2 regions of the Rossellomorea sp. YZS02 genome follow, and region 1 is predicted to be linked to the other one. Evidence: riboswitches for the same ligand, from Rfam matches in the RefSeq annotation. Region 1 holds a riboswitch; the other holds the start of a gene.
The links. A riboswitch is a leader RNA that binds a small molecule or an ion and turns the genes downstream of it on or off. The one in region 1 is predicted to bind glycine.

Region 1 (9,915 bases):
TCCACTCTTGGGTTTGATTATGAAATTCTTACCTTTTTTTCATCATTTTTTAATTTAACCTGACTATAATCGGGCTTGGAAAGATAAAATAACAAAAGGAATAGCTGGTAGAAAGGATGAAGATATATGGGATATTATGACGGTAATCATTCTGAAGGCAGGACAGGCAGACAAAAGGGAAACCGGGGCGGGATGTTTCTTGCAGGGTTATTGGGAGTCATCCTCGGTGCAATCCTCGTAGTCGTAGCCATCCCGCAGCTGACGAACTTTGATATATTACCCTATTCGGTCCAGCCGGATCAGGATCTGAAAGAAACCGATCAGGCTTACCATAACGGCACCACTCAGAATGTTTCAGTCAATGTGACAACGGATGTCACGAAAGCAGTAGAAAAGACGGGAGATTCTGTAGTAGGAATCACGAATATCCAATCCCAAAGCTTCTGGGGTCAGGGTGGTGGACAGACCCAGGATCAACAGGCAGGGACAGGGTCCGGTGTCATGTATAAAAAAGAAGGAAATACCGTTTATATTGTGACCAATAATCATGTTGTCGAAGGGGCAGATCAATTGGAGGTTACCCTTGCTGACGGTACAAAGGTTCCGGCAAAGCTTCGCGGTACTGACGTTTGGACAGACCTTGCCGTCATTGAAATCGACGGAAGCAAGATCAAGAAGGACGATATCGCCGAGTTTGGAAATTCAGACGAGCTGAAAGCAGGAGAGCCTGTCATCGCCATCGGGAATCCCCTTGGCCTGCAATTCTCAGGTTCTGTGACGCAAGGAGTCGTCTCAGGTGTGGAGAGAACGATACCCGTCGATATCAACCAGGATGGTATGGAGGATTGGAATGCAGAGGTTCTCCAGACCGATGCAGCCATCAACCCGGGTAACAGTGGTGGAGCGCTTATTAATATTTCCGGACAGCTGGTCGGCATCAACTCCATGAAAATCGCCCAGGAAGCAGTAGAAGGTATTGGACTTGCCATCCCAATCAATTCAGCCAGACCAATCATAGAAGACCTTGAACAATACGGTGAAGTGAAGCGTCCGGCAATGGGTGTCACCCTTGAAGACGTCAATCAGATCTCTGCTTACCACCAGCAGGAAACCTTAAAACTGCCGAAGGATATCAATTATGGTGTCATGATCAGACAAACCGTCCCGAATTCACCTGCTGCTCAAGCTGGCTTGCAAGAGCTTGATGTCATCACAGAACTTGACGGTGAGAAGATCCAGAATGTAATTGATCTCAGGAAGCATCTATACAATAAAAAAGAAGTGAACGATCAAATGAAAGTCACCATCTACCGGGATGGTAAGAAGCAAGAAGTCACGATGAAATTAACGGACGAATCGCGATTATAGAATGTGGATAAAACGAAAAGCAGGAATGGCACGTGCCCTTTCCTGCTTTTTCTTTACATGATATGATAATTGTGGATAAGTATATATACATGACTTTAAAAGTATGATGAGGAGGAAACGACATGATTTACTGTTGCTTAGACCACGTGGAATTAGCCATGGATATTGTCGTAGATGAGCATGAGGTAGCGCCTCAATTAACAGAGCTGTCTGAAGAAGTGAAGTTATCCACAACCTGTGAATATTGTGGGAATAACGCCGTATATATAGTGGCGAACTAATATTCCCATACCATATAAAGAAACGGATTGTGGATATGTGGATAGTTTCTGTGGATAACGTGTTTGTAAATTGTTTGTAAAGCGAGTGTGGATGTGTGAATATCACCATAGTAACGATTGGAAAGTTGAAAGAAAAATATTTAAAGCAGGGCATCAGCGAATATGTGAAGCGTCTTGGTGCGTATGCAAAAATCGATATTGTTGAGCTTGCGGATGAAAAGGCCCCTGAAGTGCTGAGCGATTCTGAAATGGAGCAGGTAAAAAATAAAGAAGGAGAGCGGATTTTGTCCAAAATTTCTCCCGATCACCACGTCATCGCCCTGGCCATCCAGGGGAAAATGCGCTCTTCAGAAGAGCTTGCCGATAACCTGGACAAGCTTGCTACGTACGGGAAAAGCAAAGTGGCGTTTGTGATTGGAGGATCATTGGGTTTGAGTGATGACGTGATCAAACGGTCAAATGAGACTCTCTCGTTTTCGAAGATGACTTTTCCTCATCAATTGATGAGGTTGATATTGGTGGAGCAGATTTATCGGGCTTTTCGGATAAATCGGGGGGAACCGTATCATAAATAACTGAGTCTGTTAGCCAAATGCCTCTCCTAATTGTAGGGGAGGCGAAAATATCATGAGTTTTCTAAGGACAAATAGAAGTGACAAGAATATAGATTGACAAATAAGAAAATTCTTTTAGACTAAAAGTAGTTCTTTCCTCAAATTTCTCTGAAAAAATTCCTTTCAAACTAACTACTCTGTAATTCTTCATTTGCTTTTTTCTTCTCTCTAGTTGAAACCACATATCTTTACTCCTCTAGACTTTACACTCATAAATTTCAAAAAATCTTTCCAAAATTTAATTCAATAATGGAGATGATTCATTCTTGGCATCAATTATGTATGCTATTCAATGCCCCTGTTGTGAACGTACTGCTTATGTTGATGATTATTACAAAACGGATGAGAAGTACATCTTTTGTATGGTGTGCGGTTATTACTTCACTAAAACAATAGAAAAGTATACCGAAAACTCTATTAAGTACAAGGTAGAGGAACGTAAAGGTCACGGTATGTTTGTATTGGAAAATAATGATGGGAATTGCAAAAAAGTGATGTTGAACGATAGTCTAACAGTTACGCAATTAGAAGAGTTAAAAGCATCCCTTAAGGATACGAATGTTAACCAGGAGAAAAGCTACTTAATTTCTTTTGAAAACGGAGTGTTTACCATCCTATTTGGGAACCCACCGGAACATTTTTATTTATCATTTGAAGCGTATCGGAAAAGGATGATTGCCAAGTATGGAGTTCCTGAATATGATTTTATGGTTCCTATTGATGGATAGTTAAGTGGAAAAATTGAGGAAAGAACGGTTTTCAAATTCAATTAGTTTATCGGATGTTTTTGAAAAACAGGCTAAAACTCGTTGGATAGTAAGGAGGATTGCTATGGGATTTGAAGCAGAATACCAGAGTTTTTTGAATGTACATGCTCAGAAAAGAAACGGGGAACGGTTGAGGCGTTTACAAGAAGGTCACAGTCAGGCTGAAATGTTGTTTTTGAAACAGGTTTGGTGGCCTTCATTTTATCACTTTCAATATCTTCATCCAGAATTTGAAATCAATGATTTTAAGGATGGAAAACGGTATTTAGATTTTGCTTACATTCGTCCAGCCATCCGGATTTGCTTTGAGATAGACGGTTATGGTCCTCACTTAAAAAATATAAGCAGGTGGCAATTTTCCGATAGTCTGGAACGTCAAAACCAGTTAGTGATGGACGGATGGACTGTCATCCGCTTTTCTTATGACCAAGTGAAAGAAAAACCTCGTCGATGTCAGCAGGTTGTACAGCAAGTGATTGGCCGATGGCTAGGTGATGGGCTGGAGCAGACCACTCTAACCTATGCCGAAAAGGAAGTGCTCCGGCTAGCGATCCGAAAAGGAAAATCGATCTCCCCTATAGAAGTTGGGAAGTATTTGAACCTAACAGACAAGACGGTAAAAAGATTACTCTCTCAACTTGTTGAGAAAAAGATGTTGATTCCCGCATCTGGGGTTAAGAGAATCCGCTCTTATCGCTTAGGGGAGCAGGTTAAACACTCTATCTGATAAATAGACGGAAAAATTCCGCTTAATTATTAAATCAAACTTAAAATAGCTTAAATAAACGGAGAAATTCCGTCTATTGACTCAAATAACGTCAAAATGGAGAATTGTCCTTTGCTTAGACGGAAAAATTCCGCTTAAATACCCTCAAAATGAGCTTCAACCTATATATAACCGGAAAATCTCCGCTTAATTTAAATCCTCTGATTAAAATCAACGGTGATAAATTAGAAACAGGAAATCTAAGAGAACATCATGTTGAGTATGTAATCCCTTCTGTTGACAAAACCTCCACAAGCCCTTAAAATTATCAACTATTCAACGAAGTTATTACGATCAAAAATTATTTAATAGAAAGCTATGATTGCCATGGATCATCCCATGGCAGGAGCAGCTTCTGGAGAGACCGTGGGGATTCCGCGGCGCCGAAGGGTTCATTATCTCAGGCAAAAGGACAGAAGAGTATCGGATATTTTTTTGGTGTGCGCTCATGCCAATTGATATTTGTTATTCTTATGACCACGAGATTGGAGCCCATCCAATCTCTTTTTTGTGCTTATTTTTACTGGTTGTAAGGAGGAGTTAAGGTTGGAACAACGAGAATTAAAGAGGGATCTATCAAACCGGCACGTTCAGCTGATCGCCATCGGGGGTACGATTGGTACGGGGCTGTTCTTAGGTTCCGGTAAGGCGATACAGCTTGCCGGTCCCTCTATCATCTTTGCTTATTTGATTGTGGGTATTGCCCTGTTTTTCGTGATGAGATCACTTGGGGAGCTGTTGTTATCGAAAGACGGGTTTCAATCGCTGCCAGACATTGCGGAGGAGTATCTTGGACCCCGGTTCTCCTTTGTCACGGGTTGGACGTACTGGTTTTGTTGGATCATGACGGCGATGGCCGATGTGATCGCGGTTGGTGTGTATGTGAACTATTGGTTTGACATTCCACAGTGGGTCCCTGCCCTCATCTGTGTCATCATTTTGTTGGGACTCAATCTATTAACGGTCAAATTATTTGGGGAATTGGAATTTTGGTTTGCTTTAATCAAGGTCATCACCATCCTTGGGTTAATCGTCCTTGGTGTCATTTTGTTGGTGATTGGGTTTAAGACAGATGCTGGAGCGGTTACGGTTCAGAACTTGTGGGACCATGGAGGATTTTTCCCGAATGGAATGTCAGGGTTCCTCCTTTCTTTCCAAATGGTCATCTTTGCCTATGTCGGTGTGGAATTAGTCGCCGTATCGGCAGCGGAAACATCCAATCCGAAGAAAAATATCCCCTCCGCCATCAATAAAATTCCTTTAAGGATCTTATTTTTCTACGTGGGAGCCCTGGCCGTCATCTTGTTCATCAATCCATGGGTGGAGCTGAATGCTGCGGAAAGTCCGTTTGTGAAAACATTTAGCCTGGTCGGGATTCCGCTGGCGGCAGGAATCATTAATTTTGTCGTGTTGACGTCAGCCGCTTCCGCTTGTAACAGTGGAATGTTTTCTACGAGCCGGATTCTTTATCATTTGAGTAAGGATCATCAGGCATCGTCTCATTTTTCCAAATTGAATCAAAACCATGTACCGAGTAACGGATTATTCCTTTCCACATTGGTCATATCAGTGGGGGCATTGTTAAGTAAGCTTATACCGGAACAGGCCTTTGGGATTGTGACGACCATCAGTGCCATATGCTTTATTTGGGTATGGGGCATCATTCTGATCTGTCATATCAGGTATAAAAAAACCCGTCCGCACTTACATGAGAAAGCCACATTTAAAGCACCGTTTACACCATTCATCAATTACGTGGTGCTTACAATGTTTGCAGCGATCCTGGTGATTATGCTGTTTTCGGATGCGACACGGCCGGCCTTACTGTTGACTCCTCTATGGTTTATTGTCTTATTTATTTTGTATCGGATGAGGAGCAAAAGGTAGCACTCATTGTTACAATGGAAGTGAGACGAATCCATTAGGGGGAACGAGATCATGACATACGATAAAGTCCGTTGGGGAATCATCGGCTGCGGAGATGTGACGGAACGGAAGAGTGGACCGGCTTTTCAAAAAGTCGAATATTCCGAGCTGGTAGCGGTTATGCGCAGGACGGGGAAGCTTGCGAAAGATTATGCGGATAGACATGGGGTTCCGAAGTGGTACGATGATGCCGATGAGCTGATTAACGATCAGGAGGTGGATGCGGTTTATATCGCCACGCCTCCAGGCTCGCATATGGAGTATACCCTTAAGGCGGCGGCTGCCGGTAAGCCGGTTTATGTGGAAAAGCCGATGGCCCGGAATTTCAAGGAATGCACGGAGATGTTGGCAGCTTGTAAGAGTGCGGGCGTTCCGCTGTATGTCGCTTATTACCGTCGGGGGCAGGAGCGATTTTTGAAAATAAAAGAACTGCTGGATCAAAACAGCATTGGTGACGTTCGATTTGTCTCCTCGACTCAATATCAGAAGGCAAGAGACGATGTAATGGATTGTGATCATCTTCCTTGGCGGGTTCAGCCTGATGTCGCCGGTGGAGGGTTATTCTTTGATTTGGCCAGTCATACGCTGGATATCCTTGATTTTCTCCTCGGACCTATTCAAGAAGCAAAGGGCTTTGCTTCCAATCAGGCAGGTTATTATGAGGCAGAGGACATTGTGACAGCAACGTATCGGTTTGCCTCGGGCGTTCAAGGGGTCGGAAAGTGGTGCTTCACGGCTTTTGAAGATGTGGATAGGAATGAAATTGTCGGAAGTAGAGGGAAGATCAGCTTTTCCACTTTTGGTGATGATCCGGTCACGCTGAAAACAGCGGAAGGTCAAGAACAGTGGAGTTTTGAACGACCGATGCATGTACATCAGCCATTGGTGGAAACGATTGTGAAAGAGTTAACCGGCGGTGGCGGTGAATGTCCGAGCACGGGAGATTCCGGAGCGCGGACGAACTGGGTGATGGATTCGATTGTCGGGAAATAAAGGATGTTTTATTCTATGAAGAGTGCATGTTTCTTGCAGTTTAGGTGTTGCAGGACATGCACTTTTTAAATGGAGATTTGTGAAATGGTGAACAAGTCGGTGTTAAAAATAGAGAGGAAAGCCTTCGAAGCTCCCCTCTCTCTGACTTTATTTCGTTACTGAAAACCCTTCATCTTCCTTGACTCGATCTGCATATTCATCAAGCAGAGCACGGACTTCATCTGTGGATTCTGATTCCATCAGACGATTACGGAGCTCACTCGCTCCACGGAATCCGCGCACGTAGATCTTGAAGAAGCGGCGAAGCGGTTTGAACTGACGCGGCTCAAGTTCTTCAGAGTACTGGTCATGAAGATCAAGCTGGAGACGCAGAAGATCGAGAAGCTCCCCGCTTGTGTGCTCTTTCTTCTCTTTTTCAAAGGCGAATGGATTGTGGAAGATCCCACGTCCGATCATAATGCCGTCCACTCCATATTTCTCTGCGAGTTCCAGTCCCTTTTGACGGTCAGGGATGTCTCCGTTGATCGTCAGAAGGGTATGAGGAGCGATTTCGTCACGGAGCTTCTTGATCTCAGGAATCAGTTCCCAGTGAGCATCGACATCGCTCATTTCCTTTTTCGTACGGAGATGGATGGAAAGATTGACGATGTCCTGTTCCAAAAGATGCTTCAGCCAGTCGTACCATTCGTCGACCTTGGTATAGCCGAGGCGTGTCTTCACGCTGACGGGAAGGCCTCCCGCTTTCGCTGCCTGGATGAGCTCCGCTGCCGTATCCGGACGGCGGATCAGACCGGAGCCTTTCCCGTTGGCTGCGACATTATGCACCGGGCAGCCCATATTGATATCAATTCCTCGGAAGCCCATTTCAGCCATACCGATACTCATTTGACGGAAGTATTCAGGCTTGTCCCCCCAGATATGGGCGACGATCGGCTGTTCATCATCCGTGAAGGTCAGACGCCCGCGTACGCTGTCCTTTCCTTTCGGATGACAGTAGCTTTCTGTATTTGTAAACTCTGTAAAAAACACATCTGGTCTTGCCGCTTCACTGACAACATGACGGAAAACCACATCGGTCACGGCTTCCATCGGTGCCAGAACAAAGAACGGCCGAGGTAACTCATGCCAAAAATTATCTTTCATACTCTATTTAAACCCTTTCCTTTAGGGAAACATGTTCCCAAAATTAAAAAGTAACATACTTCAGTTCTATCCAATCAGGATGGATTCCAACCAGTATATACTTTAATGGTAATAGGCAAAAAGTGCAAGGGAACGAGACGTTTTGATGTAAGGGAAATATTTGAAGTCTATCATGCATACCTAAGTGTTTTTCTCTTGTAGTCTTAAAGGTAACGTAGAAGATGGAATAATGAGAGCCGTTTCAAGAAATGTAAGTATATTCTGTAAAAAATTGTTATAATGTTTTTTGTAGAGGAGTGCAATATACGACAGTAAAGGGGAGCGGTCAATGTCTGATTACAATGAAAATCCATTAATCAAGAACGAAGACAAGAAACCAAAGATCAAAGTAGAGAGAAAAGAAGGGGAACCGACGGCGGCTTTTAAAGGAGCGAGCTGGGCGGCCTTGGTGGTAGGTGTTTCCGCTTATCTGATCGGCTTATTCAATGCCGGAATGGAGCTGAATGAAAAAGGGTATTACTTTGCCGTATTGGTATTCGGTCTTTACGCAGCTGTATCCCTGCAAAAAGCGGTTAGGGATAAGGAAGAGGATATTCCTGTTTCCGGTATCTACTACGGTCTCAGCTGGTTCGCCGTCATTGTCGCGATTGCCTTGATGGCCATCGGTCTTTATAATGCCGGAAGCATCATTTTAAGTGAAAAAGGATTTTATGCCATGTCATTTGTGCTTAGTTTATTTGCGGCCATCACGATTCAGAAGAACATTCGTGATACGCAGGTGGCTAGAGATAAAGATTGATCATGAGGGGCGGTACTGATTGCAGTACTGCCCTTTGTCGTTCAATAAATGTAAAAATCTACATTTCGCCTAACTCCAATGAATGAAACTTTCCCTAATATATGTAAAAATACGCAATGAAATAAATAATGACGCAATTAAGGGCCGAAATGACGCAAATAATAAAAAAATGACGCAATCCATCAGGAAAATGACGCAATCCCTTCCCATTTTTAGCTCAACTAGCAGTAGAGAGGTGAACCATACCTCACACAGAGCTGAATAATACCTATCTTTGCCTGATTAAAGCAGTAGAATGCGGTCAGATTGAATATTTTAGTATGAACATTTCAAAATTATCTTTCTTTCATACACGTCCATAGTGTATGATACATAGTATAAAGCATATAGTGTACGACACACAGTATAAAACGAACTATGAGGTGAACATATGGATAAGTCACTGCTGACATCTTTGACGACGGAGCTGCGGAGGGGAACATTGACCCTGGCCGTATTGAGTCAATTGCGGACACCGCAGTATGGGTACTCTCTCGTCCAATTATTGGAGAAAAGCGGGATTTCAATGGAGCAGAGTACACTTTATCCGCTCCTGAGGCGTTTGGAGAAGCAGGAATTGGTCACAAGCAGCTGGGACCGGACGGAAAGCCGGCCGAGAAGGTATTACGTATTGAGTGAATATGGTGCCGAAATTTTGGCCCAGTTAAAGACGGAGTGGGAAAAAATGTACGGGGAATTGGCGATATTATTAAAGGAGGAAGAGGAATGATGAAGCTTGTTGAGCTTTATATTCAAGAAGTGATGCGAAGGCTGCCCGAGAAGAATCGGGAGGATATTGCCCTGGAATTGAAATCCTCGATTGAGGATATGCTGCCGGAGGATTATACAGAAAATGATGTGAGAGAGGTACTGGTATCTCTCGGGGACCCTGCTGTTTTAGCATCGAATTATCAAGACAGGCCGATGCATCTGATCGGACCGAGATATTATGACCTGTACATCAGCCTTTTGAAAATAATCCTTCCGATTTCCGCAGCCATTACCTTCATCGTGTTAGCAGCATCCTCCATTTTGGACTATTCCGGGGGAGCTAATCCCGTCGAGGTCGTCCTCTCCATTGCAGGAAATGGGATCGTCGAGGTCATCGGCACTGGAATGCAGGTCTTCTTTTGGCTCACCATCACGTTTGTCGTCATTGAGAGGACCGTCACTACTGACAGCCAGGTACCGCTCACTATCAAAGGCAAGGAGTGGACGC
Region 2 (9,915 bases), on a different contig from region 1:
TTACGTATTCCACCGGATTAAAAGCAATCCTGCGACACGACCCCGACATTATCATGGTGGGGGAAATCCGTGATCGGGAGACGGCAGAAATTGCTGTTAGGGCAAGCTTGACGGGGCATTTGGTGATTTCAACCATGCATACAAGAGATGCAAAAGGGGCGATTTACCGCTTAATGGAATTAGGAATCAAGTGGCATGATATCGAGCAGACCCTGCTTGCTGTATCCGCTCAAAGATTGTTGAAACTTTTATGTCCGATCTGCAAAGCGGAGTGTGGAGGACAATGTTTAAGAGGGGAAAAGCGGAACAGGGCATCGGTTTATGAGATCATTACGGGAAGTGCCTTGAAGAAAGTATTGAAAGAGGCCAGGGGTGAAATTGTCCAACACAAGTATCGCACACTGCAAACATTAATCTGTAAAGGGGTGGCACTTGGTTTTGTTTCAGAGAATGAATATAGGAAATGGGTTCATGAAGAAAAGCGATGATCAAGGTAAATTTCTAAAGAGACTTGGTGATTTACTTCAAAAGGGATATACCTTTATGGAAGCCATCGACTTTCTCTTGGTACCAAAGGAGAAGAAAACCATCAAATTAAAAAGGAGATTGGTTGCCTCACTCCAGAAAGGTGAATCCATTTCCACTGTGATGAGTAAACAATTAAACCTTCCCAATCACGTCAGCGCACAAATTTTTTTCGCCGAACATCATGGTCAAATGGGCCACACTTTGTCTGAAGCTGGGACCTATCTTATTAAAAGAAGGAAAAATCAACAGCAGTTGCAAAAAGTCTTTCAATACCCCCTAATGCTGATCTTCATTTCCATCATCATGATGGTGTTGCTTCGCAAAGTGCTTTTTCCTAGATTTCAGTCCCTGTATTCCTCAATGGGCTATGAACCTTCAGCAAAACTTACGCATCTTTTACACTTTATCGAAAACTTCCCAATGGTATTAGGTGTAGTTTTTTTTATTCTCCTATTTTCCACCATTCTTTTCTTTCTTTTTAAAAAGCGAATTTCCCCCCAAAAACTATCGGCAGCCTTAAGCAGACTTCCAATTTTGTCGTTTTATATAAAGCTGGGTCATTCCTACTTTTTTTCCCGGGAATTAAGCTTTCTTCTCTCAAGCGGAGTATCCATTACTGAATCCTTGCTCATCATCGAGAGTCAATCATTCCGTCCGACATTGCAGTACATTTCAGGCCAGCTCATACAAAAACTTAAAGCAGGTATTCCTTTTCATGAGTGTTTTGCTTCTCTGCCATTTTTTCAGGAAGAATTGCCGTTCATCGTTCAGCATGGTCAAACGAACGGAAGATTGGCGGAAGAACTTCGTGTTTACAGTGATATCTGCTTTCAGGATTTAGAAGAAAGAACGCATACATGGCTCAAGTATATCCAGCCTGCCATTTTTACTATTGTCGGACTATTCATCATGGCGATCTACTTCTCCATTATGATGCCACTATTTCAAATGATGCAGGGGATATGAAAAATATTATTTCCAGGAGGACAAATATGCTCAAAAATGAAAAAGGTTTCACTTTGATCGAGATGATGATTGTTTTGCTCGTCATTTCTGTTTTACTTTTCATTACAATCCCGAATGTGACCAATCAGAGTAATTCCATTAATTCAAAAGGCTGTGAGGCATTCATTCATATGGTCGAAGGGCAAATTGAAGCATATAAGATGGACGGGAATACTGATCCAGTGACCATTGATTCTCTTGTTACAGATGGTTATCTGAATGATGAGTATAAAGCATGTCCTGATGGGAGAGCCATCACGGTGGATGCAGAAGGAAAAGTGGTGACTTCCGATTAATGATAGTGGTACAGCTGAAGCAGGTTATACCCTCATTGAAATGCTCATCGTCTTGATGATCTTCACTATTCTCCTTTCATGGGTCGGCTTTTCTGTCCTACCTTTAAAAAGCCACACTGAAAAGGAACTCTTCATATCCCAGCTTGAATCGGATCTTTACCAAATTCAAAGCTACAGTATCAACCATCAATCACTGATTTTCTTGACTTTTTATCCACTAACCAATAAATATGTTGCAAAAACGGAAGCAAGACAAACGGTTGTATCAAGGGAGCTTCCTGCAGGAATTGAGATAGCAGCAAGGAACAGCCTCGAAGAGATCACTTTTTATCCTGATGGAAATACGAACAGATTTGGCAGTGTAAATTTTAAAACGGAACATGAGACTTTGTACCTCATGTTCCAAATTGGCCAAGGGAGATTTTATGTACAAGAATTCTAAAGGTTTCTCACTTACTGAAACGCTTGTCGCTTTTAGTTGTACCCTTATGATATGTGGGTTGTTTATACCCTTTCTCATTCAATACATGAACCGCCTTCAACAGCTTCAGTATGAAGTGGAAGCGCTGAAATTTCTCAGGGAAAGTGTAGAAAAAGAGATTGTTACGCATGAATTTTCTACTCATGCAAGGATGTATAAGGGGGTCAGGTATGAGGTCGTTTGGAAAGATGGGAGTGGTGATGAAGCTTGCGTTCGTTACGATAGCCGGGAAATTTGTACATCACAAAAAAGATGAACGGGGGTTTACATTGGTTGAAGCCCTGTTAAGTTTTAGTGTATTTTGCATGATATCCTTCAGTCTTCCTCTTATGATGAAGGGCTTTATGATGATTAAGAATGATTTGGTCCCACCCCATTATTATGAGTGGAATTTATTCAATGAGAGCGTAAGGAAAGAGTTAAAGAATGCGGAAGCTGTAGAAATCGCGCCACAGCACATTTCATTTGTGATGGATGGAGAAACGATTCTATATGAAACCTACGATCAATCCATTCGAAGGAGGGTGAACAATAGAGGGCATGAAATCGTACTTCAGGCAGTGGATCAGGTTACCTTTACTTCCATTCGAGGGGGGGTGCGTTTGGATTTGGAATTTGAAGGAGGCGAAAAAGTGGAAGGGGATTTCATGTGTTTTTCACCATTTGAGGGGCCGTTTTCACCTTAATGATAGAGGGTTCATCCTGCCGTATACCCTGTTCCTCCTGGTGATTGTCCTTTTTTTGGCTTTTGCATCAAAAGACATTTATATAAGTAAGTATCAATACCTTTCGAATATGAAGAGTATGCACGAGAGAAACATAAGCCTCTCCCACAGCATCTTACTCGAGATGGAGAATGAATCCTTATACACTGGAGTAATAAATCTAACTTTCGGCGAGGTCATGACCTCAAGTACGATGCTCAATTCCAGTGAAGTTCAAATGGAATTGACGTTCAAAAGGGACGAGAAGGTTTTTCTTCCTGAAACGGTTGTGTATAATAGGGAAACAAAACAAATCATACGTTGGGAGTAGAATATGAAACCGATTTTCTTTGTAGGCTTTATGGGTGTGGGAAAGACAACGGTTGGAAAACGTTTGGGAGAAGTACTGAATCTTCCTGTCATTGATCTGGATCAATATATTGAGACTAAAGAGAAAAAATCGATTAGAGACATCTTTCATCAGCATGGTGAAACGTATTTTAGAGAACTTGAAACGAGTGTTCTTCAGGAACTGAAAAAAGAAATGGCCATCATAACGACTGGTGGTGGAATAGTAGAAAGGGAGGAGAACCGTGCCTTTCTACGGAATTGTGGTTCTGTTTTCCATCTTACCTGCCCTTTTGGTTCATTATGGAAAAGGCTTGAAGGAGATCAGGACAGGCCACTTGTTCAAAGAAATTCGAAAACCAGTTTAAAGGAGCTGTATGAGCGTCGGCTGCCCCTTTACGAAAGTGGGAGCACAGTGACCATTTTTACAGAGGGTAAATCCGTGGATGAAGTGGTAGAGCTGATATTACCCTATCTTCAACATAATGTTGTATAATTCCTGGCACTACCGGGAATACTGATGGAAGCGGAGGGTGGTGCTTTTATGTCAGTGAATGATTATGTTAAGTTCATAACACAAACATTTGTTCAACATTATGAAAAATCACCTCATGAACGTAAAACATTAAAAAAGCAGAAAAAGAACGAGCGGGAACCATTTCTTTTCAGATGGTTCGGCATCATTCCGTATGCTTTCATGATACTGTTCAAGAAAAATAAATAGTGGACAAGGGCTGCCCTAAACGGCAGTCCTTTTTTTGATCCTGGGGGAAGGTATCCCCCAGATTCCTCACTGTGACTGCTGTAAATAAAATATTCCACCGTTTATGACCTCTATGGTAATTTTTGGTTCATACTGCTCCTTTAAAGCCTGCTGCTCAAGAAAATAGGATTCGGGTTTTTCTTCCTGATCTCCATAAAAATGATTCAAAAGTTGAAGATCATCCTCCCAAGTCTTTCTTGCTTGCTCCGCCCACTCGACGGGTTCCCTTTTAATTTCTTCGTATAGATATGACTGGACTCTGTTCACTCCACTTTTCGGTCTGATGATTGGTGTCAAAGTGAAAGAGAAATCTGGAATCTTCGGTGTCATGTTTTTGGTCATTAGAGCCCCATGAAAGTTTTCTTCTATGATTCCATTGATCAAGTTTACACCGATACTACGGATGCTGTCTTTCTTTCGGTTGGATTGATAAGATATTTTAATGTTCAATCCCAGCCAAGGATGAAGGGGCGTCTGTTGGCCGCTCGGAGTATACCGATTTTCATAAAGCCGTATATACCCTGCAAGATTCCGGGTTGAGTGGAAGATCTGATGAAGCCTCGGTGAACCAAAGTGGATCGGTTCACCTTTCATATCCTCAGGTGCATGATCAGGATTGGTGATGAGGGATAACGTCATCGGGTTCGGTGTCCCCCCTGTCTTTTCAAGATAATGCCAGTAGAATGGTCGGTTCATAAGTTCTTTATCCAAATCGATCGTGAGCTGTACAGTCATGTATCCATTTCCGTTCGCAACCATATCACATCCATTGGCGATGAAATACCGCTCAAGAAATCGATGAATTTCGTGCTGCTGCATTTGTTTTCTCCTCCTTTAATTGTTCTGCAAATTGAATCATACTTGTTAAATTCTCCATTTTGATCTTCATTTCTCCCTCTGTTCGGGATGAAGACAGGATATCTGTCACATGCTCTTCGAAATCCCTGAAATCCAGGCGGGTGAGTATTTCATCCAGTTGACCGATCACCCGTTCAAACAGATTGATTTTCTCATACAGAAGTTTCAGGATATGTTCTTCAACTGTATTTTTTGTAGCGAAGTTATAAATATGAACATCTTCTGTCTGCCCAAGACGGTGAACGCGGCCGATTCGCTGTTCCAATCTCATCGGGTTCCATGGCAGATCAAAATTGATCACGTGATGACAGAATTGGAGGTTGATTCCTTCTCCTCCAGCTTCAGTGGCAATCAACACCTGTGCATGCTTCTGGAATAACTCTCTCATCCAGTCTTTTTTTCCTCGTTTAAATCCTCCCCTGAAAGGGACCGAGCTGATTCCGTGCTGTTTCAAGAACCATTGAAGATAGAGCTGTGTTGCACGGTATTCTGTGAAAATGATCACTTTATCATTTATCGATTGAACGATTTCCAGCGCCTTTTGTGCCTTTGAGTTCATGGTCACGTTCTCTACTTTTTTCATCAGTGTACCAATCGTATGTTCAAAAGCAGGTGTAGGTGATTCCTTCTTTTCAAGCATATTTTTAAGTGTGTAAAATACAGCTTCACGGGAACTGCACGCTTCTCTTTGAAGGGTGAGGAGTGAGAAAGAGCTGGAATTTGCCCAGTCATCATATCTTCCTCTGAGCAGGTCGATGCTGTTATATAAATCTCTCTCAGCCTCGTTGAAATCAATTAATACAGTCTTCACATGCCTCTTCGTCCATTCAATCCCTGTATCGCCACGCCTATTGCGTATCATTACTTTGTTGATGAGGCTTTTCAGATGGTCATCCTCCTGAAGTGTACGATCCCCTTTTTTATATCTGTCCGTGAACCCAGATTCATTCCCAAGATGCCCAGGCTTTAGAAGGGAAACAAGATGAAAGATTTCTTCTACACGATTTTGGATAGGTGTTGCAGTCAATAGCAGGCAGAATTTCTTCTTGAGATTTTGGACAAATTCATAGTTTTTTGTTTTATGATTTTTCAGTTTGTGAGCTTCGTCGATGATCACCAGGTCATAATCCTGCTCATACACTTTTTCCCGATGAGGGCTCCTCTTTGCCGTATCCATGGATGAAACCACGATGTCACATTGATCCCATACGTAGCTCTTACGCTGGGGAACGGCGGGAATGAAGAACTTAGTGTTTAATTCATATGCCCATTGAGAAACGAGAGAAGCAGGAACCAAAATCAATACCTTTTTGACTAATCCCCTAATCATGTACTCTTTCAATATCAATCCGGCTTCAATCGTTTTTCCGAGTCCAACTTCGTCCGCAAGAATCGCTTTTCCGTTCATCGTTTCCACTACCTGCTTCGCTGCTTCCAGCTGGTGAGGGAGAGGAGTGACATTTGCCAAATGTTTTGGAGCCTGCAGGCCTTCAAAGTTCGGAATTGCAAGATGGTGCTCAAATTCGATGGCGAGTTTATAAAGCTCCCAGTTCCCCCAGGGGCCATCGTTTTCGATTAAACTTTCAAGACCTTCTCCCCACTGTTCATCAAATATAACCTCAACATTCATCTGAAAAACATCTCCTTATTTCTAATAAAAATGATTGCTCAAAACTCGTATTTAATGGTAGGATGAAAATAGATTTTCAATTGTTAGAAAAACTCGAAAATCCGAACATTCACATTTACAACATTTCTTCTGTATATTTCTAGTATGACCAATTGTTTCAAGGAATATTGGCGAATGATGACAAGGGGAGAGACTGTGCAAACAGCGCCGAAGGAGCAAGCACGTTTATGTGTGAATCTCTCAGGCAAAAAGACTCTTGTTGGACGCAACTCTGGAGAGCGTTTCCGAAACAGGAAACCACCAAAGGGGAAAGCCGTTCTTCGGTAAACTTTCAGGTGCAAGGACAGAGAAAACTTCTTTATGAAAAGGGGTTTTTCTGTCCTTTTTTCATGGGATAAAACTTGGTTAAGAATTATGCAAGCAAGGAATTTAAAGGGGGAAAAGTCATGTCAGAGTTAAAACAAACACCTTTATACGATGTGTACAAAGAGTATGGAGGTAAGACCATCGACTTCGGTGGCTGGGCTTTACCAGTGCAATTCTCAAGTATTAAAGAAGAACATGAAGCGGTAAGAACCCGGGCAGGACTATTCGATGTTTCTCATATGGGAGAAATTGAAGTGAAGGGTGAAGGGGCTCTTGACTACTTACAGAAAATGATGACAAATGATGTCTCCAAAGTAAAAGACGGAGGCGCACAGTATACGGCCATGTGCTACGAAAACGGTGGGACAGTCGACGACTTACTGGTTTATAAAATAAAAGACAATGATTATTTGCTCGTTGTAAACGCAGCAAATATAGATAAAGATTTTCAGTGGTTGAAAGAACATGAAACAGATGGTGTTGAAATCAACAATATCTCTGAACATATGGCGCAATTGGCCCTTCAAGGTCCGATTGCGGAAGAAGTACTGCAAAAAATCACCAATGAACATACATTGAGCGATATCGGCTTTTTTAAATTCCAAACTGAAGTGAATATAAATGGGAAGTCTGCACTCGTTTCCCGTACCGGTTATACGGGTGAAGATGGGTTTGAAATCTATTGTGCCTCAACTGATGCAGTGGCGATCTGGACGGCGATCCTTGAGGAAGGTAAAGAGCATGGAGTCCTTCCGTGTGGACTTGGTGCACGGGATACCTTACGTTTCGAAGCGAATCTTGCACTTTACGGACAGGAATTATCACAATCCATCACGCCGATTGAAGCCGGGATCGGGTTTGCTGTAAAAGTGAATAAAGAGGTTCCGTTCATCGGACAGGAAGTGCTGAAACAACAAAAAGAAGAAGGTGCTACACGAAAGATCGTGGGAATTGAAATGATTGATCGCGGCATTCCACGTCATGGCTATAAAGTATTTTCCGGAGAAGAAGAAATAGGTGAAGTCACAACGGGTACACAATCACCAACGTTAAAGAAAAATGTAGGGTTGGCCCTCTTGAATAAAGAGTTTACTGCCTTGGATACGGAAGTACTGGTGGAAATCAGAGGGAAAAAGTTAAATGCGAAAGTGGTAGCAACACCTTTTTATAAAAGACCAAAGAAATAGGGGAGGAATGACGGTCATGAAGCATCGTTATTTACCGATGACAGAGCAAGATCAAAGGGAAATGTTAGACAGCATTGGAGTAGACAGCGTTCACGATCTATTTGAAGATATTCCTGAACAGGTTCGTTTTATTGGGGATTACAAAATCAAACAAGCGAAGTCGGAAACGGAATTGGTAAAAGAACTCACTAAGATGGCCGCGAAAAATGCGGATCTGAAAAGTCATGCATCCTTTCTAGGGGCAGGGGTATACGATCATTACATGCCGATCATTGTGGATCATGTATTATCTCGTTCAGAGTTCTATACAGCTTATACACCTTACCAGCCGGAAATCTCCCAAGGAGAACTGCAAGCGATCTTTGAATTCCAAACGATGATTTGTGAACTGACAGGTATGGATGTAGCCAATTCATCCATGTACGATGGAGGAACGGCTCTGGCAGAGGCAGCTATGTTGAGTGCAGGTCAAACACGCCGCAAGAAAGTTCTCGTTTCGAGTACAGTTCATCCTGAATCACGTGATGTATTGAGATCTTACGCGAAGGGTCAATATATCGAAGTAGTTGAAATTCCGCACAATAATGGTGTAACCGACGTGGAAGAACTGAAGAAATTGATGGGGAATGACATAGCAGCGGTCATCGTTCAATACCCTAACTTCTTTGGACGGGTGGAGGAGCTGAAAGCGATTGAAGAAGTGGCACATGCAGAAAAAGCAATGTTCGTCGTTTCATCCAATCCCCTTGCCCTTGGAGCACTTACACCTCCGGGACAATTAGGTGCTGATATCGTCATTGGTGACGCGCAGCCATTCGGCATTCCAAGTGCCTTCGGAGGCCCTCACTGTGGATACTTTGCCGTGAATAAGAAGCTTATGCGTAAAGTACCAGGCCGTCTGGTCGGTCAAACCGTCGATGAAGATGGCATCCGTGGCTTCGTGTTGACCCTGCAAGCCCGTGAGCAGCATATCCGTCGTGACAAAGCGACTTCGAATATTTGTTCCAACCAGGCTCTGAATGCCCTTGCCGCATCTGTCGCTATGACGGCACTCGGAAAACAGGGAGTCAAAGAAATGGCCATTCAAAACATCCAAAAAGCTCACTATGCCAAAGAAGCCTTTAAAGCAAAAGGATTCTCCATCGCATTTGAAGGCCCTTCATTCAATGAGTTTGTCTTAAAGGTGAATAGACCTGTTAAAGAAATCAATAAAAAGCTTCTGGAAAAAGAAATGATCGGCGGGTACGATCTTGGATTAATGGATGACAGCCTTGCTCAGCATATGCTGGTAGCTGTTACAGAACTTCGCAGCAAAGAAGAAATCGACGCATTCGCAGCAGAATTGGGGGATTGTCATGAATAAGAAAGATCAGCCTCTTATTTTTGAATTATCTAAAGAAGGCCGCACAGGGTACAGCCTGCCAGAAATGGATGTACCACAGGTGGAACTGTCAGATCTCATTCCGACCGACTATATCCGTACAGAAGCACCTGAACTTCCTGAGGTATCGGAACTAGATATCATGCGCCATTATACAGCGTTATCGAAACGCAATCATGGGGTGGATTCCGGTTTCTATCCACTTGGATCCTGTACGATGAAATACAATCCAAAAGTGAATGAAAACGTTGCGCGACTGAACGGATTCGCTCACATCAACCCTCTTCAGGAAGCTGAAAGCGTGCAAGGTGCTCTTGAACTGATGTATGATCTCCAGGAGCATTTGAAAGAAATCACGGGTATGGATG

Region 2: another riboswitch for glycine. It lies ahead of gcvT (glycine cleavage system aminomethyltransferase GcvT); the one in region 1 lies ahead of SLH55_RS17925 (amino acid permease).

What each region holds. Positions count from the first base shown of each region.
Region 1 is NZ_JAXBLY010000020.1:7,831-17,745, forward strand. Features, by position in the region: gene SLH55_RS17900 (S1C family serine protease) at 127-1,368, shown strand; gene SLH55_RS17905 (CxxH/CxxC protein) at 1,491-1,649, shown strand; gene rlmH (23S rRNA (pseudouridine(1915)-N(3))-methyltransferase RlmH) at 1,745-2,224, shown strand; gene SLH55_RS17915 (hypothetical protein) at 2,530-2,991, shown strand; gene SLH55_RS17920 (DNA-binding response regulator) at 3,095-3,757, shown strand; glycine riboswitch at 4,142-4,222, shown strand; gene SLH55_RS17925 (amino acid permease) at 4,343-5,683, shown strand; gene SLH55_RS17930 (Gfo/Idh/MocA family oxidoreductase) at 5,735-6,715, shown strand; gene SLH55_RS17935 (tRNA dihydrouridine synthase) at 6,863-7,858, opposite strand; gene yiaA (inner membrane protein YiaA) at 8,187-8,657, shown strand; gene SLH55_RS17945 (PadR family transcriptional regulator) at 9,088-9,426, shown strand; gene SLH55_RS17950 (HAAS signaling domain-containing protein) at 9,426-9,915, shown strand, end outside.
Region 2 is NZ_JAXBLY010000015.1:4,731-14,645, forward strand. Features, by position in the region: gene comGA (competence type IV pilus ATPase ComGA) at 1-488, shown strand, start outside; gene comGB (competence type IV pilus assembly protein ComGB) at 472-1,494, shown strand; gene comGC (competence type IV pilus major pilin ComGC) at 1,503-1,829, shown strand; gene comGD (competence type IV pilus minor pilin ComGD) at 1,825-2,271, shown strand; gene comGF (competence type IV pilus minor pilin ComGF) at 2,481-2,996, shown strand; gene SLH55_RS15055 (shikimate kinase) at 3,349-3,858, shown strand; gene SLH55_RS15060 (YqzE family protein) at 3,907-4,086, shown strand; gene SLH55_RS15065 (YqhG family protein) at 4,153-4,944, opposite strand; gene SLH55_RS15070 (DEAD/DEAH box helicase) at 4,913-6,613, opposite strand; glycine riboswitch at 6,788-6,879, shown strand; gene gcvT (glycine cleavage system aminomethyltransferase GcvT) at 7,060-8,166, shown strand; gene gcvPA (aminomethyl-transferring glycine dehydrogenase subunit GcvPA) at 8,183-9,529, shown strand; gene gcvPB (aminomethyl-transferring glycine dehydrogenase subunit GcvPB) at 9,522-9,915, shown strand, end outside.